3 regions of the Dyella humi genome follow, and region 1 is predicted to be linked to each of the others. Evidence: predicted binding sites of a transcription regulator. Region 1 holds the regulator's gene; each other region holds the start of a gene.

What was found. Region 1 encodes sigma-54, which starts transcription at its own class of promoters, with help from an activator protein. Its sites were predicted from a motif close to TGGCACGNGCNTTGC; they were not measured.
Region 2: a site for sigma-54 is predicted at 3,525-3,539, ahead of glnA (type I glutamate--ammonia ligase). Genes of this name have one in related genera too.
Region 3: a site for sigma-54 is predicted at 1,757-1,771, ahead of flgB (flagellar basal body rod protein FlgB). Genes of this name have one in related genera too.

The regions. Positions count from the first base shown of each region.
Region 1 is NZ_JADIKI010000023.1:346,673-354,357, forward strand. Features, by position in the region: gene lptA (lipopolysaccharide transport periplasmic protein LptA) at 1-22, shown strand, start outside; gene lptB (LPS export ABC transporter ATP-binding protein) at 32-751, shown strand; gene ISP18_RS12845 (RNA polymerase factor sigma-54) at 893-2,380, shown strand; gene hpf (ribosome hibernation-promoting factor, HPF/YfiA family) at 2,536-2,859, shown strand; gene hprK (HPr(Ser) kinase/phosphatase) at 3,116-4,066, shown strand; gene rapZ (RNase adapter RapZ) at 4,071-4,964, shown strand; gene ISP18_RS12865 (PTS sugar transporter subunit IIA) at 5,005-5,397, shown strand; gene ISP18_RS12870 (HPr family phosphocarrier protein) at 5,390-5,659, shown strand; gene ptsP (phosphoenolpyruvate--protein phosphotransferase) at 5,784-7,526, shown strand.
Region 2 is NZ_JADIKI010000023.1:1,555,979-1,563,663, forward strand. Features, by position in the region: gene ISP18_RS18265 (efflux RND transporter periplasmic adaptor subunit) at 73-1,335, opposite strand; gene ISP18_RS18270 (LysR family transcriptional regulator) at 1,501-2,484, shown strand; gene ISP18_RS18275 (undecaprenyl-diphosphate phosphatase) at 2,524-3,321, opposite strand; gene glnA (type I glutamate--ammonia ligase) at 3,584-4,993, shown strand; gene ISP18_RS18285 (alpha-L-fucosidase) at 5,273-7,099, shown strand; gene ISP18_RS18290 (MFS transporter) at 7,298-7,685, shown strand, end outside.
Region 3 is NZ_JADIKI010000023.1:1,118,511-1,126,195, reverse strand. Features, by position in the region: gene ISP18_RS16320 (methyl-accepting chemotaxis protein) at 1-392, opposite strand, end outside; gene ISP18_RS16315 (chemotaxis protein) at 697-1,623, shown strand; gene flgB (flagellar basal body rod protein FlgB) at 1,814-2,221, shown strand; gene flgC (flagellar basal body rod protein FlgC) at 2,221-2,649, shown strand; gene ISP18_RS16300 (flagellar hook assembly protein FlgD) at 2,652-3,335, shown strand; gene ISP18_RS16295 (flagellar hook protein FlgE) at 3,383-4,606, shown strand; gene flgF (flagellar basal-body rod protein FlgF) at 4,613-5,353, shown strand; gene ISP18_RS16285 (hypothetical protein) at 5,415-5,570, shown strand; gene flgG (flagellar basal-body rod protein FlgG) at 5,574-6,359, shown strand; gene flgH (flagellar basal body L-ring protein FlgH) at 6,369-7,064, shown strand; gene ISP18_RS16270 (flagellar basal body P-ring protein FlgI) at 7,241-7,685, shown strand, end outside.

The DNA.
Region 1 (7,685 bases):
CAGCAGCGCCTCCAAGGAATAACCGTTACCCATGCTTTCCGCAGAAGGCCTGCAAAAGAGTTTCCGCGCGCGCCAAGTAGTGCGCGACTTCGCGTTCTCGATCCGCCAGGGCGAGGTAGTGGGTCTGCTCGGCCCCAACGGCGCCGGCAAAACCACCTGCTTCTACATGATCGTGGGACTGATCGAGGCCGATGCCGGCGCGATCAAGCTCGACAAGCAGGACATCACCGGCCTGCCCATGCACGCGCGCGCCAAGCTCGGCATCGGCTACCTGCCGCAGGAAGCCTCGGTGTTCCGCCGTCTGAGCGTGGCGGACAACATCATGGCCGTGCTGGAACTGCGCGAAGGGCTGGAGCCGCGCAAGCGCGACGGCGAACTGGAAAGCCTGCTGGACGAACTGAAAATCGCACACATCGCTGGACAGAAAGGCATCAGCCTGTCCGGTGGCGAACGGCGTCGTGTGGAAATCGCGCGCGCCCTCGCCGCGCAGCCGCGCTACATGTTGCTGGATGAACCGTTCGCCGGCGTCGACCCAATCTCGGTGGGCGAAATCCAGCGCATCGTGCGGCACTTGAAGGAACGCGGCATCGGCGTGCTGATCACCGATCACAACGTGCGCGAGACGCTGGGCATCTGCGACCGTGCCTACATCATGAATGAGGGCGAAGTACTTTCGCGCGGCACCCCGGCGCACATCCTCGCCGACGAGCGGGTGCGCGAGGTCTATCTGGGACGGGAATTCCGTCTGTAATACTCCAACTTTTTCGCCCGCACAAGCTTAATTTGCGCCGCTTCACATCCGCATTACCGCGCCGCAATTTCCGCCTCTGCAGCTATGGCCGGCGTTCCGTCGAAGGGTTAGGATGAGGCCGTCTTATCCCTTTTGGCAGGCATGAAACCAGGGCTTCAGTTTCGTCTCAATCAACAGCTGGCTCTCACGCCGCAGCTGCAACAGGCCATTCGCCTGTTGCAATTGTCGCAATTGGAGCTGGCTGCCGAGTTGCGTCAACTCGCCGAGAGCAATCCTCTGCTCGAGTTCGCCGAAGATGCCACGCAGGAGGAGCAGGACGAAACCGAAGCGGATGGTGAATTCGACCACGAATTCGAACCCTTGAACGGGGTCAGCAGCAGCTCCGCTTCCGGCAGCGACGCCAACGACGAAGCGCCGGAATGGACCGAGCCGGAAATGAGTTCCGACGAGCCGATCGATTTCTCCACCGTCAACGGTAACGGTAACGGCAGCAGTAGTTCGAGCAATCGCGACGAAGAAGGCATGGAGCCGCAAGGCGCCGCGCCGGAGTCATTGCAGGAACACCTGCTGTGGCAGCTCAACCTCACGCCGATGGATCCGCGTGCCAAGTTGATCGCCACGGTGCTGATCGACGCATTGAACACGGATGGTTACCTGGTCGAAGGTATTGATGCGGTACTCGCCGCACTGCCGCCGCACCTCAAAGCCACGCACGAAGAAGTGGAAACCGTGCGCCGCCAGCTGCAGCATTTCGATCCGGCTGGCGTGGCCAGCATCGATCTCCCGGACTGTCTGCGCGCGCAGCTCGAGCAGTTCGATCCGAGCACGCCGTATCGCGATCTTGCCTTGCGCATCGTCGAGCAAGAACTGGAACTGCTGGCGCGCAACGACATGGCCAAGCTCGCCCGTCGCTTGCACGCCACCGAAGAAGACACCACCGGCGCGGCCATTCTCATCCGCAGCCTGGATCCGCGCCCGGGCGCCGCCATGGACACCACGCCGGTGGAATACGTGGCGCCGGACGTATACGCGCGCAAGGATGGTACGCGCTGGCGCGTGCTCTTGAATCCCGACAGCCAGCCCAAGCTCAGCCTCAACCAGCACTACTGCAGCCTGATTGCACGGGCGCGCGGCGACGATGCCAGCTGGATGCGCGGCCAGCTGCAGGAAGCGCGTTGGCTGATTAAAAGTTTGGAGTCCCGTGCCGAAACACTGATGAAGGTCGCCGAAGCCATCGTGCGGCGGCAGAGCGCTTTCCTGGACTACGGTCCGGAAGCGATGCAGCCGTTGGTGCTGCGCGAAGTGGCCGAGGAGGTAGGTATGCATGAGTCGACGATTTCACGTGTAACTACCCGCAAATACATTCACACGCCGCGCGGCACGTACGAACTGAAGTATTTCTTCTCCAGCGGCGTTTCCACCGAAGACGGCGGCAGCGCGTCCGCCACCGCCATCCAGGCCATGCTGCGCAAGCTGGTCGACAACGAAGACCCGCGCAAGCCGCTCTCCGACCAGGCGCTTGCCGAGGAGTTGCACGGCAAGGGCATTCAGGTAGCGCGTCGCACGGTCGCGAAGTACCGGGAAATTCTGCGTATTCCCAGCTCCAGCGAGCGACAGCGCAATATCTGAACGCGTTGCTTCGGCGCTGCCGGGGAACTTGCGTTGCGATAGAACGATCCCACTTTCATACACAAGGTCTTGCTTCACGATGCAACGATCACGTCACTTTGATCTGCGCATCGACCAACGCCGCCAATGGCGGCAGCTCTTGAAGGAGGCGTACCATGCAATTCCAACTCAGTGGCCAACGGATCGAAGTAACTCCCGCTTTGCGCAGCCGCGCCGAAGCCAAACTTGACCGATTGACCCGCCTCGACGACCGCATCGTCAGCCTGAACGTGGTGCTCTCGGTGGACAAGCTTCAGCAGCGCGCCGAGGGAACGCTCAAGGTAGCGGGCAATACCATGCACGCCGAAGCCACCGAGAACGACATGTACGCCTCGATCGACAACCTGTTCGACAAGCTCGTCGACCAACTTCGCCGCCATCGCGACAAGCTGTGCGATAAGCATCAACGTGAAGTAAGGGAAATCCGTCAGTACGGTTAATAACACCGCCAAGTGTTCCCCCTCTCCCCTTAGGGGAGAGGGGCAGGGGTGAGGGGCCACGGCTTGCCCCGGACCTCAATAGAACCCCCACTCCGATGTACTCCCACGCAAGATTGCCCCCTCACCCTTCCCTCTCCCTGGAGGGGAGCGGGAATAAGCAGCGAACCTCTCACGAGGGAGAGAGGGCCGCAAAGCTGGCACAATGTCCCTTGCCGCCGCCCCGCCCCAGGCAGCCACGCGGCGCAAAGGGAACCTCTTGGACCGCCTTACCGCAAGACAACTCTTCGATGACATCCACGAGCGCATGGCTTTGCGCTGGGTGGCCGGCATGCGCGGCGAAACGCGCGTGCTCGACTACGGCTCCACGCCAGCGCGCCGCCCGTCTCTCGTGGGTTATCTCAACGTCATCTATCCGAACAAGATCCAGATCGTCGGCACCGAGGAGCTGAGCTACCTCGACAGCCTCGATTCCCGCCAGCGCTGGGAAGTGATCCACAAGGCCGCCGCCACGCATCCGGTGGCCTTCATCGTCACCAAGGATCAAGCGATTCCTTCCGACCTGCGCGAAGTGGCCGAGGAAACCGACACCCCGCTGTGGATCAGCGCCAAACGCGGCCACGAGCTGCTCACCTGGATGCAATATCACCTCGCGCGCACCATGGCGCCGCGCCTCACTCTGCACGGCGTGTTGCTGGAGGTGTTCTCCATCGGCGTGCTGATCACCGGCGAGGCCGGTTCCGGCAAAAGCGAGCTGGCGCTGGAGTTGATCAGCCGCGGCCATCGCCTGGTGGCCGATGACGCCCCGGAATTCACCCTGATCGCGCCGGACGTGATCGACGGCGCCTGCCCCGAACTACTGCAGGACCTTTTGGAAGTGCGCGGCCTGGGCGTGCTCAACGTGCGCGAGATGTTCGGCCACACCTCGGTGAAAACCTCCAAGTACCTGCGCTTGCTGATCCATCTCAAGCCCTTGCGCGACGGCGAGAACGTCGATGCGCTGACGCGCCTCACCGGCGACGTGGGTCACCGTGAAATCTTCGATGTGCAGGTGCCGATGATCACCCTGCCCGTCGCGCCCGGCCGCAACCTGGCGGTACTGGTGGAAGCGGCGGTGCGCAGCCATATGTTGAAGAGCAAGGGCATCGATCCGGCGCAGAGCTTCATGGACCGTCAAGCCCACCAGATGCGCCGACTGCCGCCATGGTAATCGCATGACTCAATACGAAGGACTGATCAACAACGACGACCCGAACGCCATCCACCTGGTGGTGCTCACGGGCATGTCCGGCGGCGGCAAGACCGTCGCCCTGCGCGCGCTGGAAGACCTGGATTTCTACTGCGTCGACAATCTGCCCAGCGTGTTGCTGCCGGAACTGGTGGAAGCGGCCACGCGCGGCGACAGCCGTCGTCGTCGCATCGCCGTCGGCGTGGACGTGCGCAGCCGCGCCGAAGATTTCCAGCATATGCCGCAGGTGCTGTCCACGCTGGCCGCCACCGTGCAGGTGCATCTGATCTTCCTCGACTGCAGCGATGCGGTGCTGACCAAGCGCTTCTCCGAAACGCGCCGCCGCCATCCGCTGGCCATTCGCGGCATGTCGCTGGCCGATGCGATTGCCGAGGAACGCCGCCTGCTGCGTCCACTGGTGGCCATCGCCGAACGCGTGATCGATTCCAGCGACTTGAACGTGCATCAGTTGCGTCGGCTGATTGCCACCGGTTACGCGCAGACCACCGCCGGGCTTACGCTGATGTTTCAGTCGTTCGCTTTCCGCCGCGGACTGCCGCTGGATTCGGATTTCGTGTTCGACGCGCGCTGCCTGCCCAACCCGCACTGGGAACCCACGCTGCGCCCGCTGTCCGGCAAGGACGCACCGGTGCGCGAGTTCCTCGAACAGCAGTCGATAGTGAGCGAATACTTCGCCGACACCACACGCTGGCTGGATGCGTGGCTGCCCCGTTTCGAGGCAGACGATCGCAGCTACGTCACCATTTCCATTGGCTGCACCGGCGGTCGTCACCGTTCGGTGTACCTGGTAGAGAAACTTGCCGCGCACTATCGCACCGCGCGCGAAGGCGTTCTCACATTCCATCGCGAACTCGAGTGATGCTTATGTCCTTAACTAACCCAACCGAAGCCGCCGTGTCATGACTGTCGGCGTGCTTCTGATGACCCACGAATCGGTCGGCCAGGCGCTGGTGAAAGCCGCACGTCACGTGCTGCCTAAGCTGCCGCTACGGGTCGCCACCGTGGAAGTGCCTGCACGGGCCGATCCGGATGTCATGCGCACGCTCACGGCCAAGCATGCGCGCGAACTGGATCAAGGCGAAGGCGTGCTGGTGTTGGCCGATCTCTATGGCGCCACGCCCTGCAACATCGGGCTGTCGTTGAGTGCGGTGGGTGTAAGGCTGCGCTGTGTTTCGGGATTGAACCTGCCCATGCTGCTGCGCGTACTCAACTACGCCGACAAGCCGCTGGACGAACTTGCAGAAATCGCGGCCAGCGGCGGTCGCGGAGGAATTTTCATAGACCATGCTTGAAAAAGAAATTGTCGTCTCCAACAAACTGGGCTTGCATGCCCGCGCATCGGCAAAGCTGGTGCAGCTCGTGCAAAGTTTCAAATCCACCGTATGGTTGATCAGCAAAGGTCGTGAAGTGAATGCGCAAAGCATCATGGGCGTGATGATGTTAGCCGCTGGCATCGGCACCCCGCTGACCATTCGTGCGGATGGGCCGGATGAAGACACGGCGCTCAGCGCGGTGATCGATCTGTTCGAACGAAAATTCGACGAGGGGGCATGATGAAACAGGGAACGGGGAACAGGGAACGAGGAACGTCACGTTTGCGGCGTGACTCGTCCTTGCGCGCTGCTCACGTCCCCCGTTCCCCGTTCCTCGTTCCCCGCACCTCCGCAAGGAGGTGCCCGTGAGGCAAATCCTCGCCGGCACCATGGCCTCGCGCGGCATGACATTGGGTCGCGCCCGTCTCGTGCAGCCCAGCCGCTACCTGGTCGACACCCGCCCGCTGAGCGAGGAAGAAATTCCCTCCGAACTCGAACGCCTGCACATCGCGCTCGACACCGCGCGGCAGGAGCTGCACGAACTGCGCGGCAAGCTGCACGGTGCGCTGGCGCGCGAGGTCAACGAGTTCATCGACGCGCACAGTCTTTTATTGGACGATGCCGAACTGCTGCGCGGCCTGGACGAGATGATCACCATCGGCCGCTACCGCGCAGGGGCCGCGCTGAAAAAGCAGCGCGACCGTCTCGCCGGTGTCTTCGCGGCCATGGACGATCCGTATCTGCGTAGCCGCATGGAAGACGTGGACCAGGTGATCGGCCGCGTCATCTCTGCCCTGCAACGCCAAACCAGCGCGGAAGAACGCAAGCTCGCCGCGCGTGTCGGCGAAATCCTGGTGGCCGATACCATCGCGCCAGCCGACATGGCGCATCTGGCCGGCAACGGTTTGCTTGGCGTAATCACCAGTTCCGGCAGTCCGTATTCGCACAGCGCGATTCTCGCGCGCAGCCTCAACCTGCCGATGCTGGTGGGCACGCGCGATGCGCTCTCCACCATCCACGACGACGACCTGATTCTGCTCGACACCGAACGTGGCGAAGCGGTGGTGCACCCTACCGCGCAGGATCTTGCCCGCTACCGCGCATGGCAGCGCGAAGCCGTACAGGAAGGCCGCCGTCTGGCCAGCTTGGCGAACGCGCCCACGCGCACGCGCGACGGCGCGGACGTGCGCCTGCTGGCCAACGCCGAATCGCCCAGTGATGTCGCTATGGCCCGCGCGCGCGGTGCGGACGGTATCGGCCTGTACCGCACGGAATTCCTGTTCCTGAGCCACAAAGGCTTGCCGTCGGAAGACGAACAGTTCATCGCTTATCGCGACGCGGTACTGGGCATGGGCGGTGCGCCGGTGACGATCCGCACGCTCGATCTCGGCGCCGATAAAGCCGATGCCGCGGGCCTGGTGATCCGAGGCGAAGAAAATCCTGCGCTCGGCGTGCGTGGCGTGCGATTGTCGCTGCGCCATCCGGCGGTATTCACCACGCAGATCCGCGCCATCTTGCGTGCTGCCTGCTACGGTCCGGTGCGCGTGCTGGTGCCGATGGTCACCCAGCCGGATGAACTGATCGCTGTGCGCACGCTGTTCAAGCTGGCGCGACAGGAACTCAAGCGCGAGAACATCGACCTGCCGGAAAAACTGGCACTGGGCGCGATGATCGAAGTGCCCGCCGCGGCGATCAACGTGCGCGCCCTGCTCGAGCACTCCGACTTCCTCGCCATCGGCACGAATGACCTGGCGCAATACGTGCTCGCTGCCGATCGCGGCAACGATGCGCTTGAAAACATCTACAACCCGCTGCAGCCCGCGTTGCTGCGCTTGATCTCGCATGTGATCTCGTCAGGCCGACGTGCCGGCAAGCCGGTGAGCTTGTGTGGCGAAATTGGTGGCGACGAGAACTTCACCGCACTGCTGCTCGCCCTGGGCCTGTGCGAATTCAGCATGCATCCCAGCCGCATCCTGCACGTGCGCGATCGCCTAGCCACGCTCAATTACGCAAAGTTGCGCAGCTTTGCACCACGCCTTATTCGCGCGTGCACGCATGAAGAAGCCGAAGCATTGCTCGCTTCCGTCACCTGCAACATGTCGATATAGCGTTCAACGTAGCGAGAGACGGCCCCCTCCCCTGCTTGCAGGGGAGGGCTGGGGTGGGGTGAACACTTGCCTCAAACTTTCCCGCAAGTGTTCACCCCCTCCTGCCCTCCCCCTGCAAGCAGGGGGAGGAACCACTTAGGAAACTGCACGCAAGTCATC
Region 2 (7,685 bases), 1.2 Mb from region 1:
TTCTGATGTGAGCCACTCGCAAGATTGGCCCCTCACCTCAGTCCTCTCCCCGGAGGGGAGAGGAGGAAAAGCTCAGCCCTGCGAGCGCTTCTGTGTATTCCGGTTATCCGCCTGCGCCGTACGCACATCCTTGCCATCCGGATTCGTCTCGGTGGCATCGACCAGCGCCTTGTCCTGGGCATCCAGTCGGGCATCCATCGCCACTTGCTGCGGATTCACTTCCGCGCCGGGACGCACATGCTGCAGACCATTCACCACCACCACGTCGCCAGCCTTCAGGCCATCGTCGATCACGCGCAGACCGTGGAACAGCGGACCCGGAGCCACCTTGCGGTACTCCACTTTGTGCTGCCCATCCACCACGTAGACGAACTGGTTGCCGAGATCGGTGCCGACGGCGCGATCGTCGATCAGCACACGCGGACGCGGCTGACCTGCTTGCAGATGCACACGTGCGTACAAGCCAGGCGTGAGCAGGCCGTCTTCCTCATCGAATACGGCGCGCAGACGCATCGTGCCGGAGCCCGGACGCACCTGGTTGTCGACGAAGTCGATGCGGCCGGTGTGCGGATAAGCCTGTTCGTCGGCCAGGCCCATGGTGGCTTCAATGCGTGGCGCACGCCCGTTCTTGATGGCGTCGCGGCGCAAGCGATCCAGCTTCAGCCAGGTTTGCTCGTCCACGTCGAAATACACGTAGATCGGATTCACCGATACCACCGTGGTGAGCACGTCTGAACTGGATACCAAGTTTCCCGATTGGATATGCGCGTTGCTGACACGACCATCGATGGGCGCGCGCACGTCGGTCCAGTCCAGATTGAGCTTCGCCGAAGCCAGCGCTGCGGTGGATGCCGCCAGCGTCGCCTTGGCGCTTTGCTCGTTGGTGCTCTGGCTATCGGCGTCTTCCTGCGAGATCGCGTGCTGAGCCAGCAGCTTCCTCGCGCGTGCCGCATTGGCTTGCGCCAAGCCGAGTTGCGCCTGCGCTTGCGCGATATTGGCGGTGAGCCGATCGACTTCGGCCTGGAACGGACGCGGGTCGATGCGGAACAGCACGTCGCCCTTGTGCACTTCAGTACCTTCCTTGAACTGCACGGTTTCCACGTACCCGCTCACGCGCGGACGTACATCGACGGAATCGACCGCCTGCAATTGGCCGGTGAAATCGGCGCTGTCGCTGACTGGGCGTACCATGACCGTGGCGACGCTCACTTCCGGCGGGCCGCCTTGTCCGCCGGCGCCTTGGGCATGGGCGCTTCCGCCGTGATTGCCCAACAACGCCCAACTGCCGGCAATGGCTGCTACGACCAGGCTGGCCAAGATGGCTTTCTTTAACATCGTTCGCTCCCTTGGATCTTCTTGCCGCAATGCAACAAGGTTTTGAGGAAACGAATAATGGGTATACCGTACAGTTTAGAAAATCCGTTCCTTGCGCAAGCTACTCGTGACTATCAGTCATGAATGGGTGCATAATCGCCAGCAGAACGTATTCTGGATCGTGCTATGGAAGATTTTTCTGCTATTTCCGCCTTTGTCCGGGTCGTGGAAGCGAAGAGTTTTGCATCCGCCGCCGCCCAGCTGGGCATGACCCCCTCCGGCGTTAGCCGCGCCGTGTCCCGGCTGGAGGAACACCTAGGCGTGCGCCTGCTGTTCCGCTCCACCCGCGCTTTGCGTCTTACCGACGATGGGGCCTCGTTCTATACACGTTGCAAGGAGATCCTGGCCGATCTTGCTGAAGCGACCGAATCCCTGGGCTACGCTCACCGCAAGCCGCAGGGCAAGTTGCGGGTGGGTATGTCCGCCTCGGTGGGCCGCGCGGCCATCGTGCCGCAGCTGTCCGAATTCGAGCGCCGTTACCCGGACATCCGGCTCGAACTGATGATGTGCGATTACCCCTACGACCTCAACGAAGAAGGGATCGATTGCGCCATCCGCATGGGCGAACTGGAGGATTCCAGCCTGATCGCCCGCAAGATCGGCTATCTGCGCAATGTGCTGCTGGCTTCCCCGGAATACCTGGAGCGCTACGGTTCGCCCTCCAGCATCGAGGATCTGAAAAATCATCGCTGCATCAACTACGTCTACGCCAACGGCAAGCCGCGGCAGTGGCAGTTCGATACGCCCCACGGCCGCATCGAAGTGGACGTCAACGCACACCTGTTGATCAATGACGGCGAGTCGGTGATCCAGGCGGCGATGGCGGGACTGGGCATCATCCAGGCGCCGCACGTGTTGGCGGCCTGTGCACTGGATTTGGCCAAGCTCGAGCCGATCCTCCCCGACACCGTGTCCACCGGCAAGAACGTGTGGATCGTGTATCCGCAGAAGAAACATCTTTCCGCGCGCGTGCAGGCCTTCATCGAATGGGCGCGCGGGCTGTTCGAACGGCCTTTCGAATCGATGTTGTGCCAGACGGTGCCGGTGGTCGAGGCGTTCCGGCCGCCGTTGCCGCCGGTACGGAAAGAAAAGCCGGTGCGGGCGCAGTGACTTTTTTCTCCCTCTCCCTTTATAGGAGAGGGAGCTGGTTCAGGCGCCCGCCGGAATCAGCAATAACAACGCCGCGCCCAGCGCAATGCGATACCACGCAAACCACGTGAAGCGATGCGTGCGGATATAGCCCAGCAGCCACTTCACCGCCACGAACGCCACCACCAGCGACACCACGAAGCCGACGATCAGCGCGCCCCAGTCTTCATGCGCGGCGCCGCCGCTCTTGAGCACCTTCAGAAGCTCGTAACCGGTTGCTGCATACATGGTGGGAATGCCGACCAGGAACGAGAATTCCGTCGCCGCGGGACGATTGCTGGTGCCCGCGAGCATCGCCGTGAAAATCGTTGCCCCCGAGCGTGAGGTGCCCGGAAACACGCCCGCCACGATCTGCGCGATGCCGACCAGGATCGCTACCCGCCAGGTAACCTCGCTGCGATCCACTTGCCGTGCGGCAACTGCTTCCGCGCCGAGAATCCAGAAACCGCCGATCAGTAGCGCCCACGCAATCGGCGTTACCGTTTCCGGCAGCTTGAAGCCGTAATGCGTTACCACGAGCCCGAGCACGCACGTGATCAGAAACGCCACGACCAGTTTGGCCAGATACGCGCGATTGACCGGGTCCCGCCACTGCGTCAGCAATTCCCAGATGCGCTTCCAGTAGATCAACGTGATGGCCAGGATCGCGCCAGCCTGGATGCCCACGTTGAAAAGATCCGAGCGGGCGCCGAGCCCGAAGCTTTCGGCAATCAGCAGGTGTCCGGTACTGGAGATCGGCAGGAATTCGGTAATACCCTCGATGATGCCGAGCAGAATCACATGGAAGAGGTCATGCACGCAGAGGTTCCTTGTGTCGCAGGCGGCAGAGTGCCGTAAAAACGGTATAGCTTAAGGCTTAGCTCCTCCTTGCCGGGCGGTTAAGTGCAAGGGGGTCAAGACGCGCCATACAAGTGCAAATTAATCCCTAATTTGGTGCAAAACAAGCTCGCACAAGTCCGTCGCCTCTGTGTAATCATTTGAACGGTAAAGTGTTTTAGAGTTGGTACGGTGCTTGCCTAGAAGCACGCGCGATCCCTTCCACGAATTATCGAGGTTTTACATGTCCGCGAAGAAAGTGCTCGACCTGATCCAGGAACACGAGGTCGAGTTCGTCGACCTGCGTTTTGCCGACATGCTCGGCAAGCACCACCACGTCACCTTCCCTGCCCACACCATCGACGAGTCCACGTTCGAGGACGGCAAGATGTTCGACGGTTCCTCGATCTCCGGGTGGAAGGGCATCAACGAATCGGACATGGTGCTGCTGCCTGACCCGGCCACGGCCTACCTCGATCCGTTCAGCAGCCACACACAGCTGGTTCTGCATTGCGACGTGCTGGAACCCAGCACCATGCAGGCTTACGGCCGCGATCCGCGCTCCATCGCCAAGCGCGCCGAGGCGTATCTGAAATCCACCGGCTTGGCCGACACGGCCTTCTTTGGTCCGGAGCCGGAATTCTTCATCTTCGATTCCGTGCGCTGGCAGAACGACATGGGCCGCGTGTTCTACGAAATCGAATCGCAGGAAGCAGCATGGAGCTCGCGCTTCAAGTACGACGAAGGCAACAGCGGCCATCGTCCGGGTGTGAAGGGCGGCTATTTCCCGGTCAGCCCGGTCGATTCGCTGGGTGACCTGCGCGCCGACATGTGCAAAGTGCTCGAATCGCTCGGCCAGGTGGTGGAAGTGCATCACCACGAAGTGGCCAACGCTGGCCAGTGCGAGATCGGCGTCAAGTTCAACACCCTGGTGCAGAAGGCCGACGAGCTGATGACGCTGAAGTACGTCATCAAGAACGTCGCGCACCAGAACGGCAAGACCGTCACCTTCATGCCCAAGCCGATAGTCGGCGACAACGGCAGCGGCATGCATGTGCACCAGTCGCTCAGCAAGGACGGCAAAAACCTGTTCTCCGGCGACCTGTACGGCGGCCTGTCGCAGCTCGCGCTGTGGTACATCGGCGGCATCTTCAAGCATGCCAAGGCCATCAACGCGTTCGCCAACTCCACCACCAACAGCTACAAGCGCCTGGTGCCGGGCTTCGAAGCGCCGGTGATGCTGGCCTACTCCGCGCGCAACCGCTCGGCGAGCTGCCGCATTCCGTTCGTGTCGAACCCAAAGGGCCGCCGCATCGAAGTGCGCTTCCCCGATCCGATGCAGTCGGGCTACCTCACCTTCACCGCGCTGATGATGGCCGGCCTCGATGGCATCGTGAACAAGATCGACCCGGGCGCGCCGGCCGACAAGGATCTCTACGATCTGCCGCCCGAAGAAGAGAAGAACATCCCGCAGGTGTGCTCCAGCCTCGACGCCGCGCTGGAAGCGCTGGACAAGGACCGCGACTTCCTCAAGGCCGGTGGCGTGTTCAACGACGACTTCATCGATGCCTACATCGAACTGAAGATGCAGGAAGTGACGCGCTACCGCGCCAGCACGCATCCGCTGGAATTCCAGATGTACTACGCGATCTGATCGCGCGCATCATCGCAATAAAGCAACGGGCGCTTCGGCGCCCGTTGTTGTTTATGCCATGCAATTTCAAATGTACGGCTAGCACTACGATCGTCAGAACTGCTCCATCCCCTGCTTGCAGGGGAGGAGCCTGCCCTCGACTTGAACGGGGGTTGGGGTGGAGTGAGCACTTGCCTCAAACTTTCTCGCTAATGTTTGTCTTGCGTTTTACCCGGATCTTTCGATTTCATGGCAAGGTTTGCTCCTTCGTTCTCGTTCTAGACAAAGGAAGCGAACCACATGGGAATCATCGCTACGCGAAAGCGAGCCGCACTGTGGCTCATTGCATCCATCGCGTGTTGCTCGCATACCCTGTTCGCTGCATCACCTTCCACGCCTGCGACCGATGCTCCCGTTGCGACACGCCGCTCGCTCGACCAGCCTCGGCCGCTACCGGGTCCCGGGCCCAGCGCCGGAACCATCAAGGCCTGGCAAGACCGCAAGTTCGGCATGTTCATCCACTTCGGCCTGTATTCCATTGCGGGCGGCATGTGGAACGGCAAGCGCGTGGACAACGGCTATAGCGAGCAGATATTCGCCAACGGGCCGATTCCCGACAAAGATTACGAAGCACTGGCCAAACAATTCGATCCGGTGAACTTCGATCCCGACGCAATCGTGGCCTTGGCCAAAGCTGCGGGTATGAAGTTCATTGTGATCACTGCCAAACATCACGACGGTTTCAATCTGTTTCAGACCGCAGAGACTTCTTACAACGCCGTGGATGGCACGCCTTATCACCGGGACATCGTGAAGGAACTTGCTGATGCCTGCGCGCGCGGTGGCCTGAAGTTTGGTGTGTATTACTCGACCATTGATTGGCATCACCCAGGCGGGAACAAGTACATCGAAGGCAACAGCAATCCGATCACATCGGAGCAAGAAGCATTCAATGTCACGCAGCTGAAGGAACTGTTGGGCCACTACGGCCCCATCTCCGAAATCTGGTTCGACATGGGCAAACCCACGCCCGCGCAAAGCGCGCACTTCGCGCACACCGTGCACGCGCTGCAGCCACAAACCATGATCTCCGGCCGCGTATGGAACTACTACGGTGACTTCGCCGTGATGGGTGACAACGCCGAACCCGACGTGGCGATGGAGCTGCCCTGGCAATCGCCGGCCTCCATGTTTCCGGAAACCTGGGGCTATCGCTCGTGGCAGGAAAGAAAGGATCCGCAAGACAAGATCCGCGAGAACATCACGCGGCTGGTACGCGTGGTCAGCCAGGGCGGCAACTACATTCTCAATATCGGACCGGAAGGCGATGGTTCCGTCGTTCCGTACGAAGCGCAGGTATTGCACGGCATCGGTGCGTGGCTCAAGCGCAACGGCGAGGCCATCTATGGCACGCGCAAGCAGCCGTTCGCGCCACTGGATTTCGGTTATGCAACCCAAAGCCCGCATGCGATCTACCTGTTCGTGGCCAAGCTGCCGCCGGATCACAAACTACATGTGCCGGGGGTGGCTGACACGGCATTCGGCCCCGCTTATCGACTTGGCGCGCATGAAGCTACCGTTGACGTGCAGCGCGATGGCGAAGACATCACTATTCCTCTGGATCGTCTCGCCAACCTAACAACGGGCGCCAGCAACGATGACATCGACGCATTCATGCCCGTCGTCGTGCTGCCTCTCAAAGGTCCGCTGCACGTCCGGCCTCGCATGATCGCCGCCGCGCCCGATGGCAGCTTTCATCTGCAGCCATCGCAGGCCGAGCATTACCTCAACTACAACGGCGAAGGCTACGAAGCGCCTGCCACGCTCTACAAGCTGAGCTGGCAGCTCGATGCGAAAGCTACGAATTACACGCTCACCCTGCATTACACGCCGGTGCCTGCGCACACCAAGATGGATTTGTGGATCGACGGCCAGCGTTATCCGCTGGATCTGGGCGGCGGCGCTGCAGGCAAGCAACAAGCAGGCAGCCAGGTTTTGCTCATTCACCGGAACCGTGCCGTGCATCCTTACGCCATGCAGGTCGAGCTTACGCCGCCGGCACCGTTCGAGCAGGGCACGGCGCTGCCGGTGACGATGCAATCCGTGGATCTGTCCCCGACCCGATAAGGCGTCTCTTCAGGGCATAAGGTGACCTGTCGCGTCCGACGCCTGCCGGCAACCGGTTAGACCAGGCGCGGGCGCACAGGGCCGAGCTCGCGCGCCGCCGTGGCATAAACGTTGCTTCCACTCAAAGGTGTGATGTGGTTCACAAAATGGACCGCCCACGTCACCTCATCGATCTACGAACAGTTGTGCAGGGGAGATATGCAGCTGTCCGATTCTCGTTCCAATTCGGCAAGCACGCCGACATCGCTGATTGCCTTGCTTGCGCTGGGCCACTGCATGGCCTTTATCGACCGCAATCTACCCGCCGTCGCAGCGCCGTTGCTGAAGACGGACCTCGGCTTGTCGGATACCCAGCTCGGCTTGCTCGATGGGCCCGCATTCGCACTGCTGTATGTCATCGGTATGCTGGCCAGTTGGCCGCTGGCGCATTCGCCGCAGCGGCTTCGCCTGCTGGCCGGATGCATCGCGACCTGGATGCTCGGCATGGTCGTTTTCGCGTGCGGGCATGCGTTGGCGACGCTGATGGTTGCGCGGGCGCTGGTGGGATTGGGACAGGCCGCTTTTGTGCCGCTCGCCTTGGGCCTGA
Region 3 (7,685 bases), 770 kb from region 1:
AGATGGCCGTTGAGCTCGCTGACGTTCGCCGCGCTCTGCTCGCCGGCTTTGGACGCCTGTTCGATGCCGCCCTGCGCTTGCTGCAGGGTTGTCGACATGCCGGCGCTGCCCTCCGTCAACTGTCCGACGCTATCGCGACTCTCGCCGATCGATTGCTCGAGCGACACCTGCTCGCGATGCAGCGCCTGCGCATGCGTCAGCACCAGGCTTTGCTGCTCCAGCGATTGCAGCGCTACCGCCGCCGGCGCACGTGGCGCCAGTCGCGCGAACACGGGCGCGAGCAGCTTCGCTGTCGCGGGATGCTTGCGGCTCAAGCTCGCCAGTTCAGCTTCGTTTCCGGCAAGTGCGGCTTGCATCAGGGCGGCCAGATGCTGGCTGCGGATCAGACTCATAGACAAAAGAGTTCCGTGTATGGGTTCTCAGACATCGGCGGGAATGGTTGAAAGTTGAGGAAGCAATGTGTGTGCCACGGTGGGGAACAGGGAACAGGGAACAGGGAACATGCAGGTCGCACTAGCAAACGCATTGCGTTTTTTTGCGTCTTCATAGGAAAGGCTACGTTTGCGGTGCGCCTCACACCTGCGAGCACTTCACGTTCCCCGTTCCCCGTTCCCTGCTCCCTGCTCCCCGAGCAGCGCCCTCAAGCCACGCCTAAATGCGCCGATACCCCTACATCGAAAACACTCCAGAAAACCCATGACCTCCACGGCGCTGCTCGATAGCGTTGAAAGTCACACCCGCCTGGCCGGCCACAATCGCGTGGCGATGCTGCTGTTTCGCCTGGGCGATCGCCAGCTGTTCGGCATCAACGTCTTCAAGGTGCGCGAAGTACTGCGCAAGCCGCAGATGGAAAAATTGCCCGGCATGCACGCATGGCTGGCGGGTAGTTTCGACTATCGCGGCAAGACCATTCCGGTGATCGACCTGGCCGCCGCGATGGGCTATCCGCCGTTGGCGGGCGTCGATGCGACGCACGTGATCGTTACCGAATTCAGCCGATCCATGCAGGGTTTTCTGGTGTCGGATTTCCAGCGCATCGTGCATTGCACGGGCGAATCGCTTGAAGCGCCGGCCGTCACGCTCGGGTTCGGCAGTCGCGTCAACGCGGTCAGCCGCATCGACGGCCAGCTGATGGCGGTGGTCGACGTGGAGCACGTGCTGGCCAGCATCGAAGAGGTGGCGACAGAGCTTTCGCCACATATCCAGCAGCAGGCCGAGCAGCGCCCGCTGGCCCGGCGCCGCATCATGGTGGTGGACGATTCCACCGTGGCGCGCCAGCGTCTGGTCAGCCTGTTCAAGCGTATGAATGTCGAGTGCATCATCGCGCAGGATGGCCGCGAAGCGCTGGAGCAGCTTACGAACATGATGGAAGGCGGTGACGAAGGTGTGGCGCTGGTGATCTCCGATATCGAAATGCCGCGCCTGGACGGCTATGCATTGACGCGCGCCATCCGCGATACGCCGGCGCTGCGCCAGCTCAAGGTGGTGCTGCATAGTTCCTTGAGCGGCGTATTCAATGAAGCGCTGGTGCGCGAAGTCGGCGCGGACCGGTTCATCGCGAAGTTCCAGCCGGATTTATTGGCGAAGACGGTGCTGGATCTGATGGAGCTGTCAACAAATTGACGGCATTAAAGCCAATATGGTGATGTCGGGAATCCGTCCCGGCGCGCCGACATAACGTCACGCCACATCGCGCGCGCTACGGCGCACGGTCGCGAACGGCCGTCTCATGCGGTTTTTCCGCATTGTCAAGGCGTGGCATGCAACTTGCTCGACATCGTCCGCAGGCATCGATTGCCGCGGGGAATTCGTCATGAGCAACATTCTCGACAACGTATTCGGCTTAAGCAGCCAGGCGCTGGATGTATGGCAGCGCCGTTCCGAAGTGATCGCTTCGAACATCGCTAATGCCGACACGCCCAACTATCAGGCGCGCGACGTCGACTTCCGCCAAGTGCTGCAACAGGCCAGCGGCGGGGACTCGCAGTCGCTGCAATTGAGCACGCCTTCGCCCGGGCAGATCGATACCACCACGCAATCGGCGGATGCCTTGAAGTATCGCGTACCGCTGCAGCCGAGCATGGACGGCAACACCGTCGATGGGCAGGTGGAGCAGTCGGCGTTCGCCAGCAACATGGTGCATTACCAGGCCAGCCTCAGCTTCATCAACAGCACGATTCAGACGCTGCGCCTGGCCATCAATGGTGGAGGGCAAAACTGATGTCGCTGATGAAGATCTTCGACACTGCCGGTTCCGGCATGTCCGCCGAATCGCTGCGGTTGAACACCGTGGCCAGCAACCTCGCCAACGCCGACAGCGTCAGCAGCAGTCCCGATACCGCCTACAAGGCGAAGGAATTGCTCTTCGCGCCGGTGCTGCAAGCGCAAGGCGGCGTGGCCTCGCAGAACGCTGACACCAACGTCGGCGTACGCATGGAAGGCGTCACCGAAAGCCAGCAGCCGGTGGAAACGCATTACGAGCCGGGTAACCCGATGGCCGATGCGAGCGGCTTCGTCTATGGCAGCAACGTCAATCCGATCGATGAGCTGGTGAACATGATTTCCGCGTCCCGTTCGTATCAGAACAACGTGGAAGTGATGAACACTGCCAAGCAGCTCATGATCAAAACCATCAACTTGGGTAGCTGATCATGTCCGCCATCGGTAGTACCAGCAGTTATTCCACGTCGGGCTTGAGCCTCACCGGCAGCACGGTCACCAGCACGCCGACCGGCTCGACCATGACGCAATCCGATTTCCTGCAGCTTTTGACGACGCAGCTTACGAGCCAGGATCCCACGCAACCGATGGACAACTCGCAGATGGCCTCGGAGATGGCGCAGTTCGCGCAGCTCGGCTCGCTGCAGAACATCGAGAGCAGTTTGACCGGTTTGAGCAGCAACCTCGGCACCGATATGCAGACCTCGCAGGTGCTCAGCTCCGCCAGCCTGGTGGGACGCCAAGTACTGGTGCCGTCGACGTCGCTTACTTACAGCGGCAGCGCGGTGAACGGTGGTGTGAACGTCAGCACCGCGGGCGACGTGGTGGTCACCATCAAAGATGGCAACGGTAACGTCGTCAACACGATCGATCTCGGCGCGCAGCAAACTGGCCTGGCCAACTTTACCTGGAATGGCAAGGACAGCAGCGGCAACGCTGTGGCCAACGGCACGTACAGCGTTTCGGCCAACAACGGCGGCAACAGCAGCGCGCTTTCCACTTACGTAGCCGGTTCGGTGACCGGTGTCGGCTACGGCGGCAGCAGCACCGGCACGTATTTGCAAGTGGCGGGTATCGGCGGCGTGCCGCTGAGCCAGGTTGCACAGATCAACTGACGGCGCATCGATAACGCGCATCGTCATCATCCGGAGAGGTACAAAGCATGGCTCTCAATCAGGCGCTCAGCGGCATCAATGCGGCCCAGTCCGAGCTGAACATCATTTCCAACAACATCGCCAACGCCGGTACGGTGGGCTTCAAGGGCTCCACCGGACAGTTCGCCGAGGTGTATGCGGTCACCGGTCTCAATTTGAGTTCGGTGACCGTGGGCAGCGGTGCCGAACTCACCGGCGTTGCGCAGCAGTTTTCGCAAGGCGATCTAGAAACGACCAATGGCAGCCTGGACATGGCGCTCAGCGGCAACGGTTTTTTTGTCGTCAACAATGGCACCGGCAATCAGTACACGCGTGACGGCGCGTTCCACGAAGATGCCAACGGCTACGTGGTGACCGCCAACGGCGCCAACCTGCAGGTGTATCCGCCGACCACCGCGGGCGGCTTCAACACCAGCACGCTCACCAATCTGCAGCTCAATACCGCGCAGAGTGCAGCGACTGCCACCAGCACGATCACGGTTAGCTCCAATATTCCCTCTGGCGCAACCGTGCCGACCACGACACCGTTCAGTCCGACCGATTCGACCAGCTACAACGATGCGTCCACGCTGACCGTGTACGACTCGCAGGGTGGCGCGCATTCGGCGACGATCTATTACGTCAAGACTGGCAACAACGCCTGGAACGCGAATCTCTACATCGACGGCAACAGCGCCGGCACCGCAGCGATGACGTTCAACAGCGCCGGTGCGTTGACAACGCCGGCCAACGGTAATCTCAGTTTCACGCCGGTGCAGCCGACCAACGGTGCTTCGTTCCCCGCCACCATGACGGTGAACGTGACCAACACCACCCAGTTCGGCTCGGCATACGCGCCAGGCACGCTCAACCAGAACGGCTTCCAGGCCGGTGTGCTGGATAACGTGACGATCGGCACCAACGGCATCGTCACGGCGATCTACTCCAACAACCAGACCACCCAGCTCGGCCAGATCGCAGTGGCCAATTTCGCCAACTTGCAAGGCCTGCAGCAGGTGGGCAACAACCAATGGGTAGCGACGCAATCCTCGGGCACGGCGGTGCTGGGCACGGCCAGCGTCGGCCAATACGGCAACATCGAGCAAGGCCAGCTGGAAACCTCCAACACATCTGACACCACCGCGCAGTTGGTCAGCATGATCCAGGCGCAGCAGGACTATCAGGCGAATTCGCAGATGCTGGGTACGGTGAACTCGCTGTCGCAAACGCTGTTCCAGGCCGTGTCGCGGTAATAGCGTATGGATCGTTCCGTCTACATCGCCATGACCGGTGCCACGCAGATGATGCGTGCGCAGGATGCGGTAAGCCACAACCTGGCCAACGCATCCACCGTGGGTTTCAAGAGCGAACTCAGCGCGTTCCAAAGCGTGCCGGTGCTTGGGTCCGGTGCCAACACGCGTATCAACGCGGTGGCGCAAGGCGTGGGACAGGACGAAACGCAAGGCTCGGTGCAGCACACTGGCCGTACGCTGGATGTCGCGGTGAACGGTCCGGGCTGGATCGCGGTGCAAGCACCTGACGGCAGCGAAGGGTACACGCGTGCAGGCGATCTGCAATTGGGCGCCGACGGCAGTCTTACCGATGCGCGCGGCAATCCTGTGATGGGCACGGGCGGTCCGATCACCGTGCCTGACAGCGCGCAGATCGCCATCGGCAAGGACGGCACGATTTCCACCGTGCCGATGGGGCAGGGGCCCAACACTATCGCCGCGGTGGGACAGATCAAGCTGGTCAATCCGGATCCCACGCAGATGTCCGAGGGCACCGATGGCCTGATGCACATGAACGACGGCAGCAGCGCCGATAGCGACAGCACGGTGACGGTGACGTCCGGTGCGTTGGAAGCCAGCAACGTCAATCCATCTTCGGAGTTGGTGAAGATGATCTCGCTCTCGCGTCAGTACGAAATGCAGGTGCGTTCGATCAAGACCGCGGAAGACGACGCAGACGACAGCACCAAGCTGCTGCAGAGCAGCTAAGGGGGACGAGGCCATGAATTCATCGTGCAACCCATCCGTCGTCACAGCTGAACCTCGCCCTATGGCCGTCATTCCCGCGAACGCGGGAATCCACGTTGCTCTGATGCAAGAAGCGAAGATGGATTCCCGCGTTCGCGGGAATGACGGCAAAGAAGAATACGTAGCCCTGCAAGTGATCGGCCGTCTCTTGCTCATCGTCAAACCCATCTGGAGCTAACCCATGTTCTCCTCTCTCTGGATCGCCAAGACCGGCCTGGATGCGCAGCAGACGCAGATGGACGTGATCTCCAACAACCTAGCGAACGCAAGTACCACCGGCTTCAAGACCTCGCGTGCCTCGTTCCAGGATTTGATGTATCAGAACGAAGGCCAGCCCGGCAGCCAGACCACCGAGCAGACACAATCGCCGACCGGCCTGCTGCTGGGTACCGGCGTGAAAGTGGTCGGCAGCGAAAAGTTGTTTACGCAGGGTGCGATCACGCAGACCGGCAACTCGCTGGATGTGGCGATCCAGGGCAACGGTTTCCTGCAAGTTAGCCTGCCGGATGGCACGGTCGCCTACACACGCGACGGCTCGTTGCATGAAGATTCCACCGGCCAGGTCGTCACCGCGGACGGCTACCCGCTGGTGCCTTCGATCACACTGCCGTCCAACGTCAACAGCATCACCATCGGCACCGATGGCACCGTCAGTATTACCAGTAACGGTTCCACCGCGACGACGCAGGTCGGCACGATGCAGCTTGCCAATTTCGTGAACCCCGCCGGCCTGCAGCCGATGGGCCAGAACCTCTACCTGGAAACCCAGTCCAGCGGCACGGCACAGACCGGGCAGCCCGGCATCAACGGCATGGGCACGCTTGCGCAAGGCTCGCTGGAATCGTCCAACACCAACGTGGTGGAGGAGATGGTCAACATGATCCAGGCCCAGCGCACATATGAAATGAACTCCAAGTCGATCAGCGCCGTGGACGACATGTTGCAGTTCGTGATCAACAAGACTTGATGGTGATGTATGTCTGACCTCTCCGTGTTCGTGCGCATCGCTTCCGTTTCGCTGCTCGCAGCGACGCTGGCCGGCTGCGGTGCTATCCAACAGCACCAGCAACAGGAAGATGCGAAATGGGCTGCCACGGCACCAGCTGAACAGACGTCGCCGCCGCCCGCTGACGGTTCGATCTATCACGACATGCAGAACATGGAGCTGTTCAACGATGCGCGTGCGCATCGCATCGGCGACATCCTGACCATCAATCTGGTGGAAGCGATGCAGGCCAGCAAGAAATCCGAAACCACCACCAGCAAGACCGACAAGGTGAACGTCGGTGCGCCGCAGATCCTTGGCCAATCGTTGCGCGTCGCCGGCCAGAGCGCCAATTCCACGCTCAACTCCGCCAACAGCTTCGACGGCGCCGGCAGCAGCACGCAGAGCAACCAGCTTAGCGGCCAGCTTACGGTGACGGTGGCGCAGCGCCTGGCGAACGGCAACTTGCTGGTGCGCGGCGAGAAATGGCTGACGATCAATCAAGGGCAGGAGTTGATTCGTATCTCCGGCATCGTGCGTGCGCAGGACATCGGGCAAGACAACTCGGTGGATTCCACACGCGTGGCCGATGCGCGCATCACCTATACCGGTCGCGGTACCTTGAACGAAGCGAATACGCAAGGGTGGCTGGCGAAGTTCTTCAATTCGAAGTGGATGCCGTTCTGATTTTTTTCTCCCTCTCCCCTTTGGGGAGAGGGTTGGGGTGAGGGGCAACCTCGTGGAAAAGTACGTTTTTCAGGGTTCTACACATGCCATTCTTCAATCGCAAAAAAAATGAGCATGGCCGCAAGATTGGCCCCTCACCCCAGCCCTCTCCCCGAAGGGGAGAGGGTGCTGGGATCATGGCGGCCTTGTTGGTCTCGATGTTGGGTTTCATCCCGACCGCCCACGCCGACAAAATCCGCGACCTCGTCCAAGTCGCCGGTGTGCGCAGCAACCAGCTCGTCGGTTACGGCCTGGTGGTCGGTCTGGACGGCAGCGGCGACCAGACCACGCAGGCGCCGTTCACCACGCAGAGTCTGGAGAACATGCTCAAACAGTTCGGCGTGTCGATCCCTTCCACCGGCATCCAGCCGCAGTTGAAGGACGTGGCGGCGGTGACCATCACCGCGCAGCTGCCACCCTTCGCCAAGCCGGGGCAGACCATCGACATCACCGTCGCATCGATCGGTAACGCCAAGAGCCTGCGGGGCGGCGAGCTGTTGATGTCGCCGTTGCGCGGTGCGGACGGCAACGTCTACGCGGTGGCGCAGGGCAGCGTGGTGGTCGGCGGCGTGAGTGCATCGG